3 regions of the Streptomyces sp. QH1-20 genome follow, and region 1 is predicted to be linked to each of the others. Evidence: riboswitches for the same ligand, from Rfam matches in the RefSeq annotation. Region 1 holds a riboswitch; each other region holds the start of a gene.

What was found. A riboswitch is a leader RNA that binds a small molecule or an ion and turns the genes downstream of it on or off. The one in region 1 is predicted to bind cyclic di-AMP.
Region 2: linked by a shared signal. The riboswitch ahead of AB8O64_RS05535 (C40 family peptidase) and the one ahead of AB8O64_RS26915 (peptidoglycan DD-metalloendopeptidase family protein) in region 1 are both predicted to bind cyclic di-AMP.
Region 3: linked by a shared signal. The riboswitch ahead of AB8O64_RS17055 (M23 family metallopeptidase) and the one ahead of AB8O64_RS26915 (peptidoglycan DD-metalloendopeptidase family protein) in region 1 are both predicted to bind cyclic di-AMP.

The regions. Positions count from the first base shown of each region.
Region 1 covers NZ_CP166299.1:5,930,493-5,936,707, forward strand. Annotated here, with positions in the region: gene AB8O64_RS26905 (pitrilysin family protein) at 1-1,171, shown strand, start outside; gene AB8O64_RS26910 (M16 family metallopeptidase) at 1,216-2,583, shown strand; cyclic di-AMP (ydaO/yuaA leader) riboswitch at 2,851-3,004, shown strand; gene AB8O64_RS26915 (peptidoglycan DD-metalloendopeptidase family protein) at 3,018-3,821, shown strand; gene AB8O64_RS26920 (GntR family transcriptional regulator) at 4,072-4,800, shown strand; gene AB8O64_RS26925 (HPr family phosphocarrier protein) at 4,971-5,252, opposite strand; gene AB8O64_RS26930 (GNAT family N-acetyltransferase) at 5,468-6,215, shown strand, end outside.
Region 2 covers NZ_CP166299.1:1,229,014-1,235,228, forward strand. Annotated here, with positions in the region: gene AB8O64_RS05515 (phosphatase PAP2 family protein) at 1-884, opposite strand, end outside; gene AB8O64_RS05520 (dienelactone hydrolase family protein) at 1,183-1,932, opposite strand; gene AB8O64_RS05525 (ATP-dependent Clp protease proteolytic subunit) at 2,132-2,767, shown strand; gene AB8O64_RS05530 (hypothetical protein) at 2,774-3,082, shown strand; cyclic di-AMP (ydaO/yuaA leader) riboswitch at 3,392-3,588, shown strand; gene AB8O64_RS05535 (C40 family peptidase) at 3,592-4,062, shown strand; gene AB8O64_RS05540 (ATP-binding protein) at 4,421-4,849, opposite strand; gene AB8O64_RS05545 (helix-turn-helix domain-containing protein) at 5,115-5,993, shown strand; gene AB8O64_RS05550 (DUF397 domain-containing protein) at 6,003-6,215, shown strand, end outside.
Region 3 covers NZ_CP166299.1:3,814,359-3,820,573, reverse strand. Annotated here, with positions in the region: gene AB8O64_RS17070 (cold-shock protein) at 1-32, shown strand, start outside; gene AB8O64_RS17065 (DEAD/DEAH box helicase) at 258-1,904, shown strand; gene AB8O64_RS17060 (PP2C family protein-serine/threonine phosphatase) at 2,308-3,459, shown strand; cyclic di-AMP (ydaO/yuaA leader) riboswitch at 3,678-3,846, shown strand; gene AB8O64_RS17055 (M23 family metallopeptidase) at 3,857-5,143, shown strand; gene AB8O64_RS17050 (MFS transporter) at 5,320-6,215, shown strand, end outside.

The sequences.
Region 1 (6,215 bases):
CCTCTTCGAGCACCTCATGTTCCAGGGCTCGGCGCAGGTCAAGGGCAACGGCCACTTCGAGCTGGTGCAGGGCGCGGGCGGTTCGCTCAACGGCACCACCAGCTTCGAGCGCACCAATTATTTCGAGACCATGCCGGCCCACCAGGTGGAGCTGGCGCTGTGGCTCGAGGCCGACCGGATGGGCTCGCTGCTGACCGCCCTCGACGAGGAGTCGATGGAGAACCAGCGCGACGTCGTCAAGAACGAGCGCCGCCAGCGCTACGACAACGTGCCCTACGGCACCGCGTTCGAGAAGCTGACGGCCATGGCCTACCCCGACGGCCACCCGTACCACCACACCCCGATCGGCTCGATGGCCGACCTGGACGCCGCCTCCCTGGAGGACGCGCGCGCCTTCTTCCGCACGTACTACGCGCCGGGCAACGCCGTCCTGTCGGTCGTCGGCGACATCGACACCGAGCAGACGCTCGCCTGGATCGAGAAGTACTTCGGCTCCATCCCCGCCCACGACGGCAAGCAGCCGCCGCGCGACGGCAGCCTTCCCGACGTCATCGGCGAGCAGCTGCGCGAGGTCGTGCGCGAGGAGGTCCCCTCCCGCGCCCTGATGGCCGCCTACCGTCTGCCGCACGACGGCACCCGTGAGGCCGACGCCGCCGACCTCGCCCTCACCGTCCTCGGTGGCGGCGAGTCCTCCCGGCTCCACAACCGCCTGGTCCGCCACGACCGCACCGCCGTCGCCGCCGGCTTCGGCCTGCTGCGGCTCGCCGGCGCCCCCTCGCTCGGCTGGCTGGACGTCAAGACGTCCGGCGGCGTCGAGGTCCCCGACATCGAGACCGCCGTCGACGAGGAGCTGGCCCGCTTCGCCGCCGAGGGGCCGACCCCGGAGGAGATGGAGCGCGCCCAGGCCCAGCTGGAGCGCGAGTGGCTGGACCGGCTCGCCACCGTCAGCGGCCGCGCGGACGAACTGTGCCGCTACGCGGTCCTGTTCGGCGACCCGCAGCTCGCTCTCAGTGCGGTCGACCGGGTCCTGGACATCACCGCCGAGGAGGTGCGGGAGGTCGCCGCGGCCCGGCTGCGTCCCGACAACCGCGCCGTGCTGGTGTACGAGCCGACCGCCCCCGAGGCCGACGAGAACGCAGGAAACGCAACGGAAAGCGAGACGGCCCAGTGAGCGACGCCGCACCCGCGAGCAGCACGCAGACCGCAGGCCCTTCGATGGAGTTCCACCCCCGGCCGCAGCCCGGCGAGGCCACCCCGTGGGCCTTCCCGGCCCCCGAGCGCGGTGAGCTGCCCAACGGCCTCACCGTGCTGCGCTGCCACCGCCCCGGCCAGCAGGTCGTCGCCGTCGAGATCAACCTCGCGGCGCCCCTGGACGCCGAGCCGCAGGGCCTCGACGGCGTCGCCACGATCATGGCGCGTGCCCTGTCCGAGGGCACCGACAAGCACACCGCCGAGGAGTTCACGGCCGAGCTGGAGCGCTGCGGGGCCACCCTCGACGCGCATGCCGACCACCCCGGCGTCCGGGTCTCGCTGGAGGTCCCGGCCTCCCGGCTGTCCAAGGCGCTCGGCCTGCTCGCCGACGCCCTGCGCGCCCCCGCGTTCCCCGAGGGCGAGGTCGAGCGCCTCGTCCGCAACCGGCTGGACGAGATCCCGCACGAGCTGGCCAACCCCGCCCGCCGGGCCGCCGTGGCGCTCTCCAAGGAGCTCTTCCCCGCCGAGTCGCGGATGTCCCGCCCCCGCCAGGGCACCGAGGAGACCGTCGAGCGCATCGACGCCGCCGCCGTCCGCGCCTTCTACGAGGCGCACGTCCGCCCCGCCACGGCGACCGCCGTGGTCGTCGGCGACTTCACCGGCGTCGACCTCGACAAGGCGCTGGCCGAGTCCCTCGGCGCGTGGACCGGCTCCGCCGCCGAACCCCGGCCGGTACCGCCGATCACCGCGGACGACTCCGGGCGCGTCGTGATCGTCGACCGCCCCGGAGCGGTGCAGACCCAGCTCCTCATCGGCCGGATCGGCGGCGACCGGCACGACCGCGTCTGGCCCGCCCAGGTGCTCGGCACGTACTGCCTCGGCGGCACCCTCACCTCCCGCCTGGACCGCGTCCTGCGCGAGGAGAAGGGCTACACCTACGGCGTGCGCTCCTTCGGCCAGGTGCTCCGCTCGGCGCCCGACGGCACCGGCGCCGCGATGCTCGCCATCAGCGGCTCGGTCGACACCGCGTCCACCGGCCCGGCGCTGGCCGACCTGTGGACCGTGCTGCGCACCCTGGCCGCCGAGGGGCTGACCGACGCCGAGCGCGACGTCGCCGTGCAGAACCTCGTGGGCGTCGCCCCGCTCAAGTACGAGACGGCCGCCGCCGTCGCGGGCACGCTCGCCGACCAGGTCGAGCAGCACCTGCCCGACGACTTCCAGGCGCGGCTGTACGAGCGCCTCGCGGAGACGGGCACCGTGGAGGCCACCGCGGCCGTCGTGAGCGCGTTCCCGGCCGACCGCCTCGTGACGGTTCTCGTCGGTGACGCCTCGGAGATCCTGGAGCCGGTCAAGGCGCTGGGCATCGGAGCGGTGACGGTCGTCCAGGGCTGACGGCACGTCGGAGCGATGGCCGGTCACGGCCGGCTCGCTCCGGCAGCGTCCGCATGGCCCGGCCAACTGGTCCGTGGATAAGCGCATAAGGGAGGCACGCGAGACCAACGGGGCTCGCGTGCCTCCCTTATGTCCGTTTTGAAGGAGAGGTTGCATGTCTGGCGTGTGGCGTACGACACAAAACCTCGGTTCTGTTTGTCGATCGAAACGCACCCCGATTAGCGTCAGTCCGGCTGACCGTCAGATGTGAGTCGCATCCGCGGCACCGGTCAGTCATCGCCGAGTCCCCAATGGCGCGAGCCAGGGGAGCCGGGGACCCACAGTCCCTGGGGTGAATCGGGTCCCTTCCCGGAGGGAGCCGTAGGAGACCTTCCTGCTCCGAACCCGTCAGCTAACCCGGTAGGCGAGAAGGAAGGAAAGGAATGGCCACACCCATGGCGTTCATAGGTGCCACTGGCAAGCATCGTCGTCCGAGCCGCGCCGTCCGTGTGAGCGCGAACGTGGCGGGCATCGCCACGCTCACCGCCACCGGTGTGGTCGCCGGCTTCGCCGCTCCGGCGATCGCCGCCACCGACGACGCCCCGCGCGTCCAGGACACCGGCCTCACCCAGGCCGTCGTCATGGGTGACGAGACGGCCGACCGGATCGACGCCCAGGCCGACACCCAGCAGAGCGCCGCCTACGAGGCCGAGGCGCGGCTGAAGGCGGAGGCCGACGCGAAGCAGAAGGCCGCGGACGCCAAGCAGCGCGCGGACGAGGCCAAGCGCAAGGCCGAGGCCGAGCGCGCCGAGAAGGAGCGCGCCGCCCGCGACGAGGAGCGCAAGCGCCTCAACGCCTACGTCTCCCCGATCGACGGCAGTTACGTCTCCACCTCCTACAAGGCCTCCAGCGGCCTGTGGTCCTCCGGCAGCCACACCGGCGTCGACTTCCACGCCGCCGAGGGTTCCACGGTGCAGTCCGTGGGCGCCGGCACGGTCGTCGAGGCCGGCTGGGGCGGTGCGTACGGCAACAACGTCGTCATCAAGCACAACGACGGCACCTACACGCAGTACGGCCACCTCTCCTCGATCAGCGTCAGCGCCGGCCAGGCGGTCACCGCGGGGCAGCAGATCGGCATCTCCGGCTCCACGGGCAACGTCACCGGCCCGCACCTGCACTTCGAGGCCCGTACGGGTGCCGACTACGGCTCCGACATCGACCCCGTCGCCTACCTGCGCGCGCACGGCGTCAGCGTCTGATCGACGCGTCCGGGGCCAAAGCCCCCGCACTCATCGCCAACGCGAAGGCCCCGGCTCCTGCCGGGGCCTTCGCGTTGGGCCCCAACGTGCGTCGACCGGGCGTATCCACCGGCCCGTTGGCCAAAAAATAGCCATGGATTCCCGGCTCCCATCGGAAATCCATGGCTATTGCCATAGAGTCGCCGAACAGTCGTCAATCGGCCGCGTTTCGCGGGGATTAAGGCGGAGGTTCACTGATGCGGGGCCCTACGTGACCGGCAATGGCGAAGCAGCGCGAGAAGGCAGCCGCATTTCCGCGCACGCCGTGTGCGCGGCGATCCGCGACGACATCGTCTCCGGGGTCCACCCGCCCGGCAGCCGGCTCATCGAGGAGTTACTGGCCCGCCGTTACGGCGTCTCCCGGGTGCCGGTGCGCGAGGCCCTGCGCACCCTCGCCTCCGAGGGGTTCGTGACCACCCGCCGGCACGCCGGGGCCTGTGTCGCCGAGCCCAGTGAGCGGGAGGCCGCCGATCTCCTCGACGTCCGCGCCCTGCTGGAGCCGCTCGGCGCCGCACGTGCCGCCCAGCGCCGCACGGAGGCCCATCTGAAGGTGCTGCGCGGACTGGTCAGGCTGGGGCAGGAGCGCGCCCGGGGCGGTCGTACGGCGGAACTGCGCCCTCTGGGCGACTGGTTCGACGAGACCCTCGCCCAGGCCTCCGGCAGCCCCAGCCTCGCCGCCCTGCTCACTCAGCTACGACTCAAGATCGCCTGGGTCTACGCACCGGAGACCCCGCTGCGGCCCGTCGAGGTCTGGGAGGTCCACGGGGCCCTCGTCGACGCCGTCGCCCGGGGCGACGCGGAGCGGGCCCGGGCGCTGGCCGAGGCGCGGGCCGGCCGGCCGCCGGGTGAATACCGGCTGCGGCGGCCGGTGAGCGTGGGGCGGGCCGGGAGAGTGAGAAATCCGAAACAATCCGTAAACACGGTGAGCGCCCGCTCTTAACAAGAATCCGCTATTCAAAGCGCCGTCGAGAGCGAGCGGCGGGTATTTCCGGGTGCGGCCTCGGATCCCGTGCGCCCGCGCAAAACAAACGGGTCCGCACCGGCAAAAGAGCGGGGCCGCGACGGCCTCGATCGGCCGCCGCGGCCCCGCCGGGCGCGATGCGCGGTGAATCAGACGGTCTCCGGGAGCTCCTCGAGCCCCTCGGCGACCAGCTTGGCCAGACGGTCGAGCGCGGCCTCGGCGCCTTCCGCCTCGGTGGCGAGGACGATCTCCTCGCCGCCCTGGGCGCCCAGGCCCAGCACGGCCAGCATCGACGCGGCGTTGACGGGGCTGCCGTCGGCCTTGGCGATCGTCACGGGGACGCCGGCGGCCGTCGCGGCACGGACGAAGATCGACGCGGGGCGGGCGTGCAGGCCCTCGGCCCAGCCGACGTTGACGCGGCGCTCAACCATGGTGTTGCCCTTCAAGTCGCTATTGGTTGTCTAGACCAGTGTCTCACGGGGGTGGCGGTGCTCCGGTGTGGTGCTCCCCACGACACCGCGGGCGACACCTCTCTCGCATCCCGGACGACACCCGGCCGCCTCCCGGGTGACAACAGCCCCACCCCGCCCTCGCCACAGGGGGGTGAGCCGGGACCGCTGTCGGTGCCCGGTCGTACGCTGACCCCATGCAGACGCCGTCCGAGCACGCGTACCCGACCCACTGGGAAGCCGACGTCGTGCTGCGCGACGGCGGCACCGCCCAGGTCCGCCCCATCACCTCCGACGACGCGGGCCGCCTGGTCAGCTTCTACGAACAGGTGTCGGACGAGTCGAAGTACTACCGCTTCTTCGCCCCCTACCCCCGGCTCTCCGACCGGGACGTGCACCGATTCACCCACCACGACTACGTCGACCGGGTGGGCCTGGCCGCCACCGTCGGGGGCGAGTTCATCGCCACCGTCCGCTACGACCGCATCGACGCCCGGGGCATGCCCGCCACCGCCCCCGCCGACGAGGCCGAGGTCGCCTTCCTCGTCCAGGACGCCCACCAGGGCCGCGGTGTCGCCTCCGCCCTGCTCGAACACATCGCGGCCGTCGCGCGCGAGCGCTCCATCCGGCGCTTCGCCGCCGAGGTGCTGCCCGCCAACACCAAGATGATCAAGGTGTTCACGGACGCGGGCTACACCCAGAAGCGCAGCTTCGAGGACGGCGTCGTCCGGCTCGAGCTGGACCTCGAGCCCACCGACCGGTCCCTCGCCGTCCAGCGGGCCCGTGAGCAGCGCGCCGAGGCCCGCTCCGTCCAGCGCCTCCTCGCCCCCGGCTCCGTCGCCGTCATCGGCACGGGCCGCCAGGCGGGCGGCATGGGCCGCACCGTCCTGCGCAATGTGCTGGCGGGCGGCTTCACGGGCCGCGCGCACGCGGTCAACCGGGCCT
Region 2 (6,215 bases), 4.7 Mb from region 1:
GAATGGATGAAGATCGTAGTGGCCCACGCCGTGTGCAGGCTGGGCATGCAGTTGCGCGGAGTGATCTCGTCGAACGGCATCTGGTGCGGGGCGGTGATCGGCGGCGGCGTGTTCGGCCACAGATCGGCCACCGCCCAGTGCCCGCCGTCGGCGCCGTAGGCGAAGATCGGTCCGACCACCGGGAAGATCATGTAGATGGCCGGCCCGAGAAGGCCGATCACCAAAAAGGTGCGCACCAGATGGTGACCCGGGAAGCGACGCTCGGCCGCCACATGACGCAGCTGGTACAGCGCGACGATGACCGCGGCCACCGCGAGCTGGATGTAGACGTAGTCGAGGACGTGCTCACCGACCGTGCCGGTGGCCTCGACGATCCGGCCTGCCAGCCACGACGGATTGCCCAGCGCGTGATCGGCGGTCGCCACGTACTGGTCGAGCACCTGCGGGCGCGTCTTCGACGTGATGAGCAGCCAGGTATCGCCGGTCTTACGGCCGGCCACCAGCAGCAGACCCAGCCCGACGCCCTTCAGCAGCAGGACCCGCTCCCGGCCGGTGCGGCGTGTGACAGCGATGACGGCGCAGGCCAGAATCACCCACAACGCGCCGTTGCCGAACATCATCTTGGCGTCGACCGCCCACCGCACCAAAAAGAAGGCGATGTCGATACCGACCGCGACGCCGGCCGCGATGAACCGCTCCCGCCAGGTGAGCACCACCATCATCAACGCCATGCTGGCGTACAGCAGCGGCCCGGACTTGGGGGCGAGGATCACCTCTTTCGCCTGGTTGGTCATCGGGCCCGGCAGGCCGTAGCCCCGTGCGGCGATCTCCAGCGCGATGAGGAATCCGAGGCCCACCACAACCACCGTGGCCCACAGGATCACCCGTGGTTGACGCCACGCGACGGACGCGAGTCTGCGGTTTATTCGTGAGAAAAACCGTGATGCTATAGATATCAATTGTTTGGCCGATTTGTTAGACGTTAGCTAAATAAAGCGACCCTTCGCGCCGGATTCCATGATTTTCCGGTGAAGGACGGGCGATGACGGCAATCGTCGTGAGCTCGAACATGCTATCGGAGCAGTGTGGAGCGGCTCCGCCGGTCACCACCCCCCGACGGGCACCGCGTCGCGATCAAGGATTCGACCGGTGTGCGGGACGAGAACTCCGCAGACGTGAGACTCAGCCGGTGACCAAGGTGCGGTCGAGGAGGGGAAGCAGGCGGTCCCAGTGGCGCCGCAGTGCGGAGGGGTCGAACGCGTCGGTGTCGGACATGGTGAAACCGTGGATGGTGCCGGGGTAGATCTCGGTGGTGTAGCCGACTCCTGAGGCATCCAGCGCCTGGTTGAGCTCGCTGAGGGTCTCGGGCGTCATGTCGTTCTCGGCGAGACCGAGGTGGACCTCGGCGGCGAGCTCGGGGATGGCGCGGTGCGGGCTGTCGGGCGCGTCGGTGACCAGGAAGCCGGGGTGGAATCCGGCGACGGCGGCCACCCGGTCGGGGTGGGCCGTCGCGGTGCGCATCGCCAGGGCGGCGCCCAGGCAGTAGCCGATCGCGGCGACCGGCCCGTCGCCGACCTCGGGCTGGGCGGTGAGGAATCCGAGGTAGGCGTCGGCGTCGCGCAGGACACGCTCGGTGGTGTGCGCCTCGACCAAGGGCACCAGCTCGGCGAAGACCGCGGGCCGGACCGCTTCTCCGATGTGCGCGGGAAGTTCGATCACCGGCGCCGGGCCGTGCCGGTAGTAGAGGTTGGGGACGAGCACGTAGTAACCGTGCCCGGCCAGCTCGCGGGCCATCTCCTCCAGCACGGGCCGCACGCCGAAGGCGTCCGGGTACAGCAGCACCCCCGGGTGCCGCCCGTCCCGGTCGGGGAAAGCGGCGAAAGCGTCGGCTTGGCCGTCCGCGGTGGGAATCTGCAGAGACTTGGTGGGCATGGCGGATCATCCTTCCTTGCTCCGACGCCCGCGCACAAGGGTTGAGGTCAACGACAGGCCAGGGCCCGCCGGCCCCCGCCCGCCCTCACGCCCAGAGCGAAACCGCGTCCGATCCGTTGCCGCGCCGAGCCCCGCTGCGCCATGCTCACCACAACGATCTGTACGTCCTGTACATTTTTCACGGACGAGGAGTGCCACCATGCACCGACCCACGGCCCGCTATGTCCTGCCCGAGTTCACGGAGCGCACGAGCACCGGCGCCCGCACGACGGACCCGTACTCCAAGCTGCTGTCCGAGCGCATCGTCTTTCTGGGCACGCAGATCGACGACACCTGTGCCAGCGATGTGATCGCGCAGTTCATGTACCTCGAACACGCGGATCCCGAGCGGGACATCTCCCTCTACATCAATTCCCCCGGCGGCTCCTTCTCCGCCATGTGCGCCATCTACGACACGATGCGCTACATCGGCTGCGACGTGGAGACGATCTGCCTGGGCCAGGCCGCCTCGTCCGCCGCCGTGCTGCTCACCGCCGGCACCCCGGGCAAGCGACTGGCGCTGCCGAACGCGCGCGTCCTCATCCACCAGCCCTCCCTCGGCGAACCGGTCCAGGGTCAGCTCTCCGATCTGGAGATCCAGGCGGGGGAGATGTCGCGCAGGCGGGACACGCTGACGGGGATGCTCGTGCGGCACACGGGGCAGAGCGTGGAGCGGGTCGCCCGGGACATCGAGCGGGACACCGTCTTCGACGCCGAGACCGCGGTGGCGTACGGGCTGGTCGACCGGCTCACCTCGAGCCGCAAGGGCCCGGGCGCGCCGCTCGGCGCGAGGTGAGCGGCGATGTGGCCGCCCCAACTGCCACCCCTGCCCGCCCTGACCCGCGCCGAGGGCGAGTTGGTGGACCGGTATCTGGAAGTACTGGATCTCCTGGGCCGGATCAACCCGGCCCGCGCGCATGACACGTACGCCGGGCTACGGGCGGCGCAGGCTCTCGTGGTCGCGGCGACGGGGCTGCGCGACGCGTTGACGCTCATGCACGAGCGAGGCGAACGCGAGGTGCACATCGGAACACTCACACGGGCGATGCTGGTCCTGGACGGGGAGCGGCGGGCCGCACGGGTCACCATGCCGCCGAACACGCCGGGCTGATGAGCCCGGACGCGCGCCGGAACGACCGGCCGGGCGACACCTCAACGCGATCTCCCGCAGACAGCGGACCCTGCGTAGACATCGCGCAGTGATCGATCCGAGCCGCGCGCGTACGAGGCGATCGCGGAGATCAACTCGCCGCAGGTGAACGGCTCAACAGGGTTGAGCGGTGGGCGCCAAACCGTCCGGTGTCCACCCGAACATGCCAGAGGTGACCAGGCTCACATATCACCGGATCCTCTCGGAATCCGTGCCGCGGCTGCGCCAAGATCCAGGCGACGACAAGACCCCGCCACCGCGGCGGGGCGGTCCGGGCGGACGCCGAATCCTGCCGCCGCCCGGATGACTGGTCGACACGAGTGCATCGGCAGGAGTGGAGGACCCGAGTACGGCGGGACGACCGGCACCACTGGTCGTCCCTTGGGGTGAAGCCGCCTCGGCGGCCGGGCATCTTCGCCTGCCCGAACCCGACAGGTCATCCTTCATAGGCGGCAGACGAAGGGTTGCGTATGGCCGCGCACAAACGACCAACGAAGTTCTCCAGGGCCAAGGCCGCCTCGGCCCTCACCCTCGCAGCCGTCGGCGCCTCGGTGCTGGTGCCCGGCGGTTCGCCCGACGCCGAGGCCGCGAACGTCTCCACCCTCGCCCTGCGGATAGCGGAATCGAAGCAGGGCGCTCCCTACCAGTGGGGCGCGACAGGACCGTACAGCTTCGACTGCTCGGGGCTGACGCAGTACTCGTACAAGCGGGTCGGTAAAAAGCTGCCCCGCACCGCCGCCGCCCAGTACAACCGCGTCCGCCATGTCCCCGGCTCCGCCCGCCAACGCGGGGACCTGGTGTTCTTCCACTCCGCCGGCGGCGTCTATCACGTGGGCATCTACGTCGGGAACGGCAGGATCCTGCACGCTCCCAAGACCGGCGCGGTCGTCCGCCACGAGCGGATCTGGACCAGAAGCGTCAGCTACGGCCGCGTGAACTGAAAGCGCCGGCGGTGGCGTGCCACGAAGGCCGCCCCCGCCACCGTCCTCGCCTCCCTGTGCGCCGACGCGGCAACGGGTGTGTTCCCACCCGCCGCCGGCGGACACGACTGTGGTGCCGCGGCCCCTCGTTCGCGACGCGGGGCCGCCGGCCCCGACCGGGCACACGGTCGCCTTCACCGGCAGCGATCCGGAACGGGTAAGGGCGCGCCTGCCCGCCGGTGACCTGCCCGAGCCGCTCGACCCGCCTTGTCCGCGAACACCGTGCGATCACGGTGGCCGCCCCTGGGCCGGGTGGTGGACCCCTCGGCCTCCTCACGGCCACGGGGCCCACCGCCCGGCCCACAGCCGCGCGGGGTGATCAGGGCACGGGCACGGTCCAGGGCAGACAGATCCAGACCGTCTTGCCGCCGTCGGCGGTCGGGGTGACCGACAGTCTGCCGCCGCGCTCGGCGGTCAGACAGCGGATGATGACCATGCCGCGGCCGTTGTCCTGCTGGACGGCGGCGGGCAGCCTTCTCGGATAGCGGGGGTGACTGTCCGTGACGCCGATGCGCAGCTGCTCCTCCCGGTCGAGCCGGACGTCCACGGTGAAGGTGGGCGACTGGCCGCGGGTGTGCTGCACGGCGTTGGTGGCGAGTTCGGAGACGATCAGCCGAACCGTGTCGGCGTCCTCGGTGCCGTCCGCCAGCCCCCATTCCGCCAGTACACGCGCGACATAGCGGCGCGCGTCGGACACCGAGGCGGGGGCGCTCGGCAGGGTTACGGTTGCTTCCTGGTGATCCGCCATGGCGCTGTCCCTTTCCTACCGAGGCCGGACTCCGACGCGTGAGCCAAGGAACTGACGCGGTGACGCCGGGAGCGATCTCGGACGGCTCTTCGTCACAGAGTGCCACCGTCGGCGTCCGAGAGTGAGCGATCCACCGGAAAATGCATATATCTGTCGCTCGAAGCGGTGAACTCTGCCGGGAGCGACCACATTTGGGTGGCGCACTCGTCTATTGACACTGACGTATGGATGTGGACGTGTTCACCTTGGTCGAAAGGGAATACCCATGCGCTACGGACCCGCGGTGCGTCGCCGCAAGCTCGGCGCGGAGCTGCGCCGCCAGCGTGAACTGGCCGAGCTGACCAGCCGGGAGGCGGCCTGCGCGGTGGGCTGGCACCAGTCGAAGGTGAGCCGGATCGAGACGGGCTGCAGTGGCGTGAAGCCCTCGGACGTCGCCCTGTTGCTGGATGCCTACCAGGTGACCGACCCGGAACTGCGCGCACTGCTGGGGGCGCTGTGCGGCGCGGGGTCGGCGGATCCGGGTGAGGGCGCGGGGGCCCGGCGGGGCTGGTGGTACGCCTACCGCGACCGACTGCCGCCCGCCTACCTCGACTTCATCAGCCTGGAGTCCGAGGCCTCCCACCTGCGCACCCTGGAGACCACGGTGGTGCCGGGGCTGTTGCAGACGCCGGAGTACGCGCGCGCGGTGACCCGCGCGGCGCTGAACGACCCACCTCCGGAGCAGGTCGAGGAGTTGGTGCGGGTGCGGATGGCCCGTCAGTCGGTACTGCGGGGCGAGCGTCCGCTGGAGTTGTGCGCGGTGCTGGACGAGGCGGTACTGCGTCATGAGGTCGGCGGGCGCGAGGTGATGGCGGGGCAGTTACGGCACCTGGTGACCACGGGACACATGAAGCATGTGCGACTGCATGTGCTCCCGTTCTCCGCAGGCAGTCATATCGGCATCACAGGCCCTTTCGTTATTTTCTCATTTCCGCGCATTGCAGATCTGGATGTGGTGGTTCTCGACCACTTGACGAGTAGCCTCTATCTGGAGCGGAAAGAAGACCTCCGGGCGTACGGTTCCGCTTTCGCCACCCTGCGCACCCGCGCCCTCTCGCACGAGAACTCGTTGGACTACATCGCCGGGCTCCATGACGGCGCGTGAGGAGGCACCATGCCCGCAATGCCTCGCTATGTCCCTTCCCTCTCTGCTCTGCGTGCCGCGACATGGCGGCGCAGCAGCTACAGCACCGGAATGAACAACTGCGTCGAGACGGCCCCGCTCGGTCCGGACCTGCTGGCCGTACGGGACTCCAAGCGCACGGCCGGCCCCGTCCTGTCGTTCTCGCCCGCCGCGTGGTCCTCGTTCGTGGGAGACCTCCGCGGC
Region 3 (6,215 bases), 2.1 Mb from region 1:
GCCTGCAGGCCGAGAACATCGTCGCTGCCTGACGATCGGATGCCCGCCCGGTCGATGGAAAGGCCTTTCGGCCCGATGACTCGACCGGGTATCGCATAGAGCATTAACGCAATGGGGCCCGCACCACTGGGTGCGGGCCCCATTGTTGCCCCCGCACCAGCGCGCCCAGGCTTTTCCGCCGCTGTCCGTCCCGGACGGCCTCGCGATGCGAAGTCCTTGATCTCGGGCGTGCCACCCCATTGAGGGAAGGTCCCCGAATGACCCGCTCAGCCCGCCCTGCCCGCTCGTCCTCCGCCGACGGCGGCTCCGCCCGCCCGTCGCGCGCGCGTGGCCCGCAGTCCTCCCGTGGCGGTCAGCCCCGTGGCGGCCAGTCCAAGGGCCGCAAGCCCGCCGCCGCTCCCCTCCAGGGCGAGTTCGAGATGCCGGTCAGCACCACCCCCGCGCTGCCGCCCGTCGAGACCTTCGACGCGCTGGACATGCCGAACGGCCTGCTCGCCACGCTGACCCGCGAAGGCGTCACCGAGCCGTTCCCGATCCAGGCCGCGACGCTGCCCAACGCGCTCGCCGGCCGCGATGTCCTCGGCCGCGGCCGCACGGGCTCCGGCAAGACCCTGGCCTTCGGCCTGGCGCTGCTCGCCCGTACCGCGGGCCGCCGGGCGGAGCCCAAGCGCCCGCTCGCCATGGTCCTCGTCCCCACCCGTGAGCTGGCCCAGCAGGTCACCGACTCGCTCAGCCCGTACGCGACCGCCGTGAACCTGCGGATCGCCACGGTCGTCGGCGGCATGTCCATCGGCCGCCAGGCGCAGACCCTCGCGCGCGGCGCCGAGGTGCTCGTCGCGACCCCCGGCCGCCTCGCCGACCTCATCCAGCGCGGTGACGCCAAGCTCGGCGACGTGCGGATCACGGTCCTGGACGAGGCCGACCAGATGGCCGACATGGGCTTCCTGCCGCAGGTCACCAAGCTGCTCGACCAGGTCGACCCGGACGGCCAGCGCATGCTGTTCTCCGCGACCCTCGACCGCAACGTCGACCGGCTCGTCCGCCGCTTCCTCACCGACCCGGTGACGCACTCCGTCGACGCCTCCGTCGGCGCGGTCTCCACGATGGACCACCACCTGTTCCACGTGACGGACCAGGACAAGAAGGACTCCGTCACCCGGGTCGCCGCCCGCGCCGGGCGCGTGATCATGTTCGTGGACACCAAGCGCGGCGCCGACCGCCTGGTGAAGAAGCTGCTGTCCGAGGGCGTCCGGGCCGCCGCGCTGCACGGTGGCAAGAGCCAGCCGCAGCGCAACCGCACGCTGGACCAGTTCCGCACCGACCAGGTCACCGCCCTGGTCGCGACGAACGTCGCCGCGCGCGGCATCCACATCGACGGCCTCGACCTCGTCGTGAACATCGACCCGCCGACCGACCACAAGGACTACCTGCACCGCGGTGGCCGCACCGCGCGCGCCGGCGAGTCCGGCACGGTCGTCACGTTCGTGCTGCCCGAGCAGCGCCGTGAGATGTCCCGGATGATGACCACGGCCCAGATCACGCCGAACGTCATCAAGACGTACCCGACCGACCCGGAGCTCGCCCGCATCACCGGCGCCCGCGAGCCCAGCGGTGTCCCGGTCGTCATCACGCCCCCGGCCCCGGCCCAGCCGCAGAGCACCGGCAAGTCGTCGAGCTCGCGCGGCAGCCGCGGTGGCCGCGGCCGCACCCGCACGGACGCCTCCGGCTCCAACGCGGGCGGCTCGGGCAACAGCGGCAGCCGTCCGTTCCGTGGCTTCGGCAACGGCACGGAGGGCTCCCGCCGCTCCGGCACCCGCCCGGGCAACGCGGTCGGCCGTGGCCGTCGCAGCGGCGGCGGTGGTGGCGGCACGGGCGGCGGCGGCCGTCGCCCGTCCGCGGCGTGACGCGTACGGAGTGACCTGACGGTCTTTGACGCCGGACGGGCTGGATGTGGCTGAGCTCAGCCACATCCAGCCCGTCCGGCGTTTGTGGACGCGCCCGCGGCCCCCGGAATCCGGGCCCCGCCCCACTCCGACGGCGGATCCCCGCTCGCCTGCCCTTCCGGCACGCGCGAGGCTGAGGGGATACGCGCGGGACGGCCGGTCGTCAGGAGAGAACACGGTGGGGAAGCGAGGCGAGCCCGGGTCGGCTTCGACGCGCGACCCGGCACGTGAGGCGGCCTGCGGCCCGGCCCGCGATCCGGCCCGAGGCCCGGCATCGAACCCCCCGTGGAACCCGCCGCAGCGGAACGGCGGGGAGTCCCACTGGACAGTTGCCCGCCGCGCAGCGAGATGGCTCCCGGCCCTCCTGATCGTCGGCGGCGCCGCCTTCGACTACTTCACCCCTCCCCGCTTCACCTACGCCCCCTTCTTCTGCTCCGCCCCCCTCGTCGCGGCGGCCCTGCTGTCCCTGCGCGCCACCGTGACGACCGCCCTGGCGGCCGTGGGCGCGGCCATCACCCTCGCGGTGTACCACCGCGTCCACGACACCGCCGAGTCCGCGACCGAGGTCGTCACGGTCACGGCCGTCTCCCTCCTCGCCCTCGGTCTCAACCGCATCGTGCGCCACGGCGACCAGCAGCTCGCCTCCGCGCGCGGCATCGCCGAGGCCGCCCAGCGCGCGGTCCTGCCGACGCCGCCCGCCCGCATCGCCGGGCTGCGCGTCGCCGCGCGCTATGTGGCGGCCCAGGCCGACGCCCGGATCGGCGGCGACCTCTACGCCGTCCAGGACACCCCGCACGGCGTGCGCGTGATCGTCGGCGACGTGCGCGGCAAGGGACTGGGCGCGGTGGAGGCCGTCGCGGTGGTGATCGGCGCCTTCCGGGAGGCCGCCGAGCAGGAGCGCACGCTCGAGGCGCTCGCGGCCCGGCTGGAGCACGCGTTGTGGCGGGAGGGCAGACGGCGCGCCAACCTGGACCAGTCCGAGGGCTTCACCACCGCGGTACTTGCGGAGGTGCCGCCCGGGGCGAACACACTGCGCCTGGTGAACCGCGGCCACCCGCCCCCGCTGCTGCTGCACGCGGACGGGCGGGTGGCCGAGACGTACCCGGAGGTGCCCGCGCTGCCGCTCGGCATGGGGGACCTGGGTGGGTGGCCGGACCGGGCGGAGGAGCGGGAGTTCCCGGCGGGTTCGACGCTGCTGCTGTTCACCGACGGGGTGACGGAGGCCCGGGACGCGGACGGCGTCTTCTACGTCCCGCAGGACCGGTTGCGCGGCAGGCAGTTCCGGAGCCCGGACGCGCTCCTCGACGTCCTCGCCGCGGACGTGGCCCACCACTCGGGCGGGCACACGGCTGACGACATGGCCCTTCTGGCGATCCGGCGCGGTGACGGCTTCCACCATCCCGTGGCCGTCGCGCGCGGCACTCTCACCGCGACCGTGACGTCCACGCGGACGCACACTTCCCCGCACGGATCTGCTGCCGGTTCTCCCGCCGGTTCCTCCGACGACCGTAATTGATCTTGAATCGGCGCGGGCCGTCGATATGGCCTGACGAGGGATCAACTCCGTGGTGTTCCGGTAGCGCGCAGTAACTCGCCTCCGGGGAAACCCGCGTGTCCTGTGAAGTAGGCCCCGAAAGCCGGTGGGTTCGGGCGTTCGGCTTGGAATCCGCCAGCCATGTCTATTAACGTTCGATAACGCAGCGCGGTCGTCACAGCCGCCGCAAGAGGCGGCACCGTGCGCCTTCGCCGAATCCCGCGGGCACAGCACCATCTGCACCACCAGCGACAACCGGGAACCGGGGAACCACCAAACTTGGGGTGAATCGGGCCGTACTCCGGCCCGTAGGAGACCTTCCTGTTCCGAACCCGTCAGCTAACCCGGTAGGCGAGAAGGAAGGAAAGGAGTCGCCCTCGTGGCGTCCAACAAGCCTGCCCCCGGCGATGGTTCCTACGGGTCGTACGGGCCGTACGGGTCGTACGAGCAGCCGGAGCCGTCCGAGCCGTACGGGTCCTACGCGCCGGAGCCTTCGATCGTGCCCGCGTACATGACTCCTCTGACGCCCGCGGCCGAGCCCGCCGTCGCCGTCGAGCCCACCGTGAACCCCATGGCCGCCGCAGAGCCGGCCGCGGAGCCCGGGGAGGTGTGGAACCCCACCGCGGAGTCCGTCGCCCCGGTCCGTGGCAGACACCGCGTCGTCAAGCAGCGCGGCGGCACGATGGCCCGCAGTGGCGCGGTCCTCGGCGTCGGCGTGATCGCGGCGGTCGGCGCGGGCGGCATGGCGACCGCCCAGGACCGCCCGGCGGCGCCGATATCCGTGCCCGACGTGGCCCAGAGCATCCCCGGCTTCGGCGCGCTGCTGGCGGATGACGACGACAAGAAGAAGGACGCCGCTTCCGGCCCCGCCGCGGCGCAGGCACCCGGTGCCGATCAGCCGCTGACCCAGGCGGGACTGTCCGCCGAGGAGGCGGCCCGCGGCACGTCCGACGCCGGCGAGGCGCTACGCGCCCGCATCCTCCAGCAGGCCGAGCACCAGCAGAACCTCGGCGACGAGGAGGCCCGCGAGGCCGAGGCGAAGAAGGCCGCCGAGGCCCACCGGAAGGCGGCGGCCGAGAAGGCGGAGCAGGCCGCGGCCGAGAAGGAGAAGGCGGAAGCCGAGGCGGCGGCCGAGAAGAAGAAGGCGGAAGCGGAAAAGGCGGCCGAGAAGGCCGCAGAGAAGTCTTCGAACGAATCTTCTGACGAATCTTCGAGCGAACCCGGGGGCGGCGGGTCGGAGTCCTCGGGCGGTGGCAGCGGCCACAGCTCGGGCTCTTACTCCCTCCCCGTCGGCTCGTACACGCTGACCGCGGGCTTCGGCCAGGCCGGCGACATGTGGTCCGCGAACCACACCGGCGCGGACTTCGCCGCCCCGACCGGCACCCCGGTCAAGGCGGTCGACGGCGGAACGATCACCAGCGCGGGGTGGGCGGGCGCGTACGGCTACCGCGTCGTGCTGACGCTGAACGACGGCACCCAGATCTGGTACTGCCACCTCTCCTCGATGGTGGTCACCTCCGGCCAGGTCTCGGCGGGCGACGTGATCGGCCGGGTCGGCGCGACCGGCAACGTCACGGGCCCCCACCTGCACCTGGAGACCCGGCCGGGCGGCGGCTCGCCGGTCGACCCGCTGTCGTGGCTGCGCGGCCGGGGCCTGCAGCCGTAAGGGGCCCTGCAGCCGCAAGGGGCGCGGAGCGTTTCGTAAGGGGCATGGGCGGGGAAAGGCTCGTACGAACGTAGAAGCCCTACGCCCACTGCCTGTCCCGCACGACGCCGATAATCGGTCCCGATAACCACACCTTTGCCACGAATGCTTCAGGTTCAGGTGGGAACTCGGGGTGTGTGACGAATGCGACGATCACCACCTCAGTGCCTGCCCGCCTCGACCGGCTGCCCTGGTCCCGGTGGCACTGGACGGTGGTGATCGGCCTCGGCACCGTCTGGATCCTGGACGGGCTGGAGGTCACGGTCGTCGGCAATATCGCCGGCCGTCTGTCCGAGAAGGACAGCGGCCTGTCCATCACCTCGGGGCAGGTCACGGGCCTGGCGGCGGCGCTGTACGTGGCTGGTGCCTGCGTCGGAGCGCTCTTCTTCGGGCGGCTGACCGATCTCTTCGGCCGTAAAAAGCTTTTCATGATCACGCTCGCCGTCTATCTGGCGGCGACCGCGATGACGGCGTTCTCCTTCTCCACGTGGTGGTTCTTCCTCTTCCGCTTCCTGACGGGCTTCGGTATCGGCGGTGAGTACGCGGCCATCAACTCCGCCATCGACGAGCTGATCCCCGCCACCTACCGCGGCCGGGTGGATCTGATCATCAACGGCAGCTTCTGGCTCGGCGCGATCGGCGGCTCGCTGCTGTCGATCCTGATGCTGGACACGAACATCTTCCCGGCCGACCTCGGCTGGCGGATCACCTTCGGCTTCGGCGTCGTTCTGGGCCTGGCCATCCTGCTCGTACGGCGCCATGTGCCGGAAAGTCCACGCTGGCTCTTCATCCATGGCCGCGGCGAAGAGGCAGAAGTGCTGGTGGCCTCCATCGAGCAACGCATCGAGATGGAGAAGGGCGAGGTCCTGCCGCCACCCACGCGGCAGATCACGATCCACCAGCGCAAGAGCATCGGCTTCGGCACGATCGCCCGCACGGTCTTCTCCCAGTACCGGCGACGGGCGGTTCTCGGCCTCGCGCTCTTCATCGGCCAGGCGTTTCTCTACAACGCGATCACCTTCGGCTTCGGGGC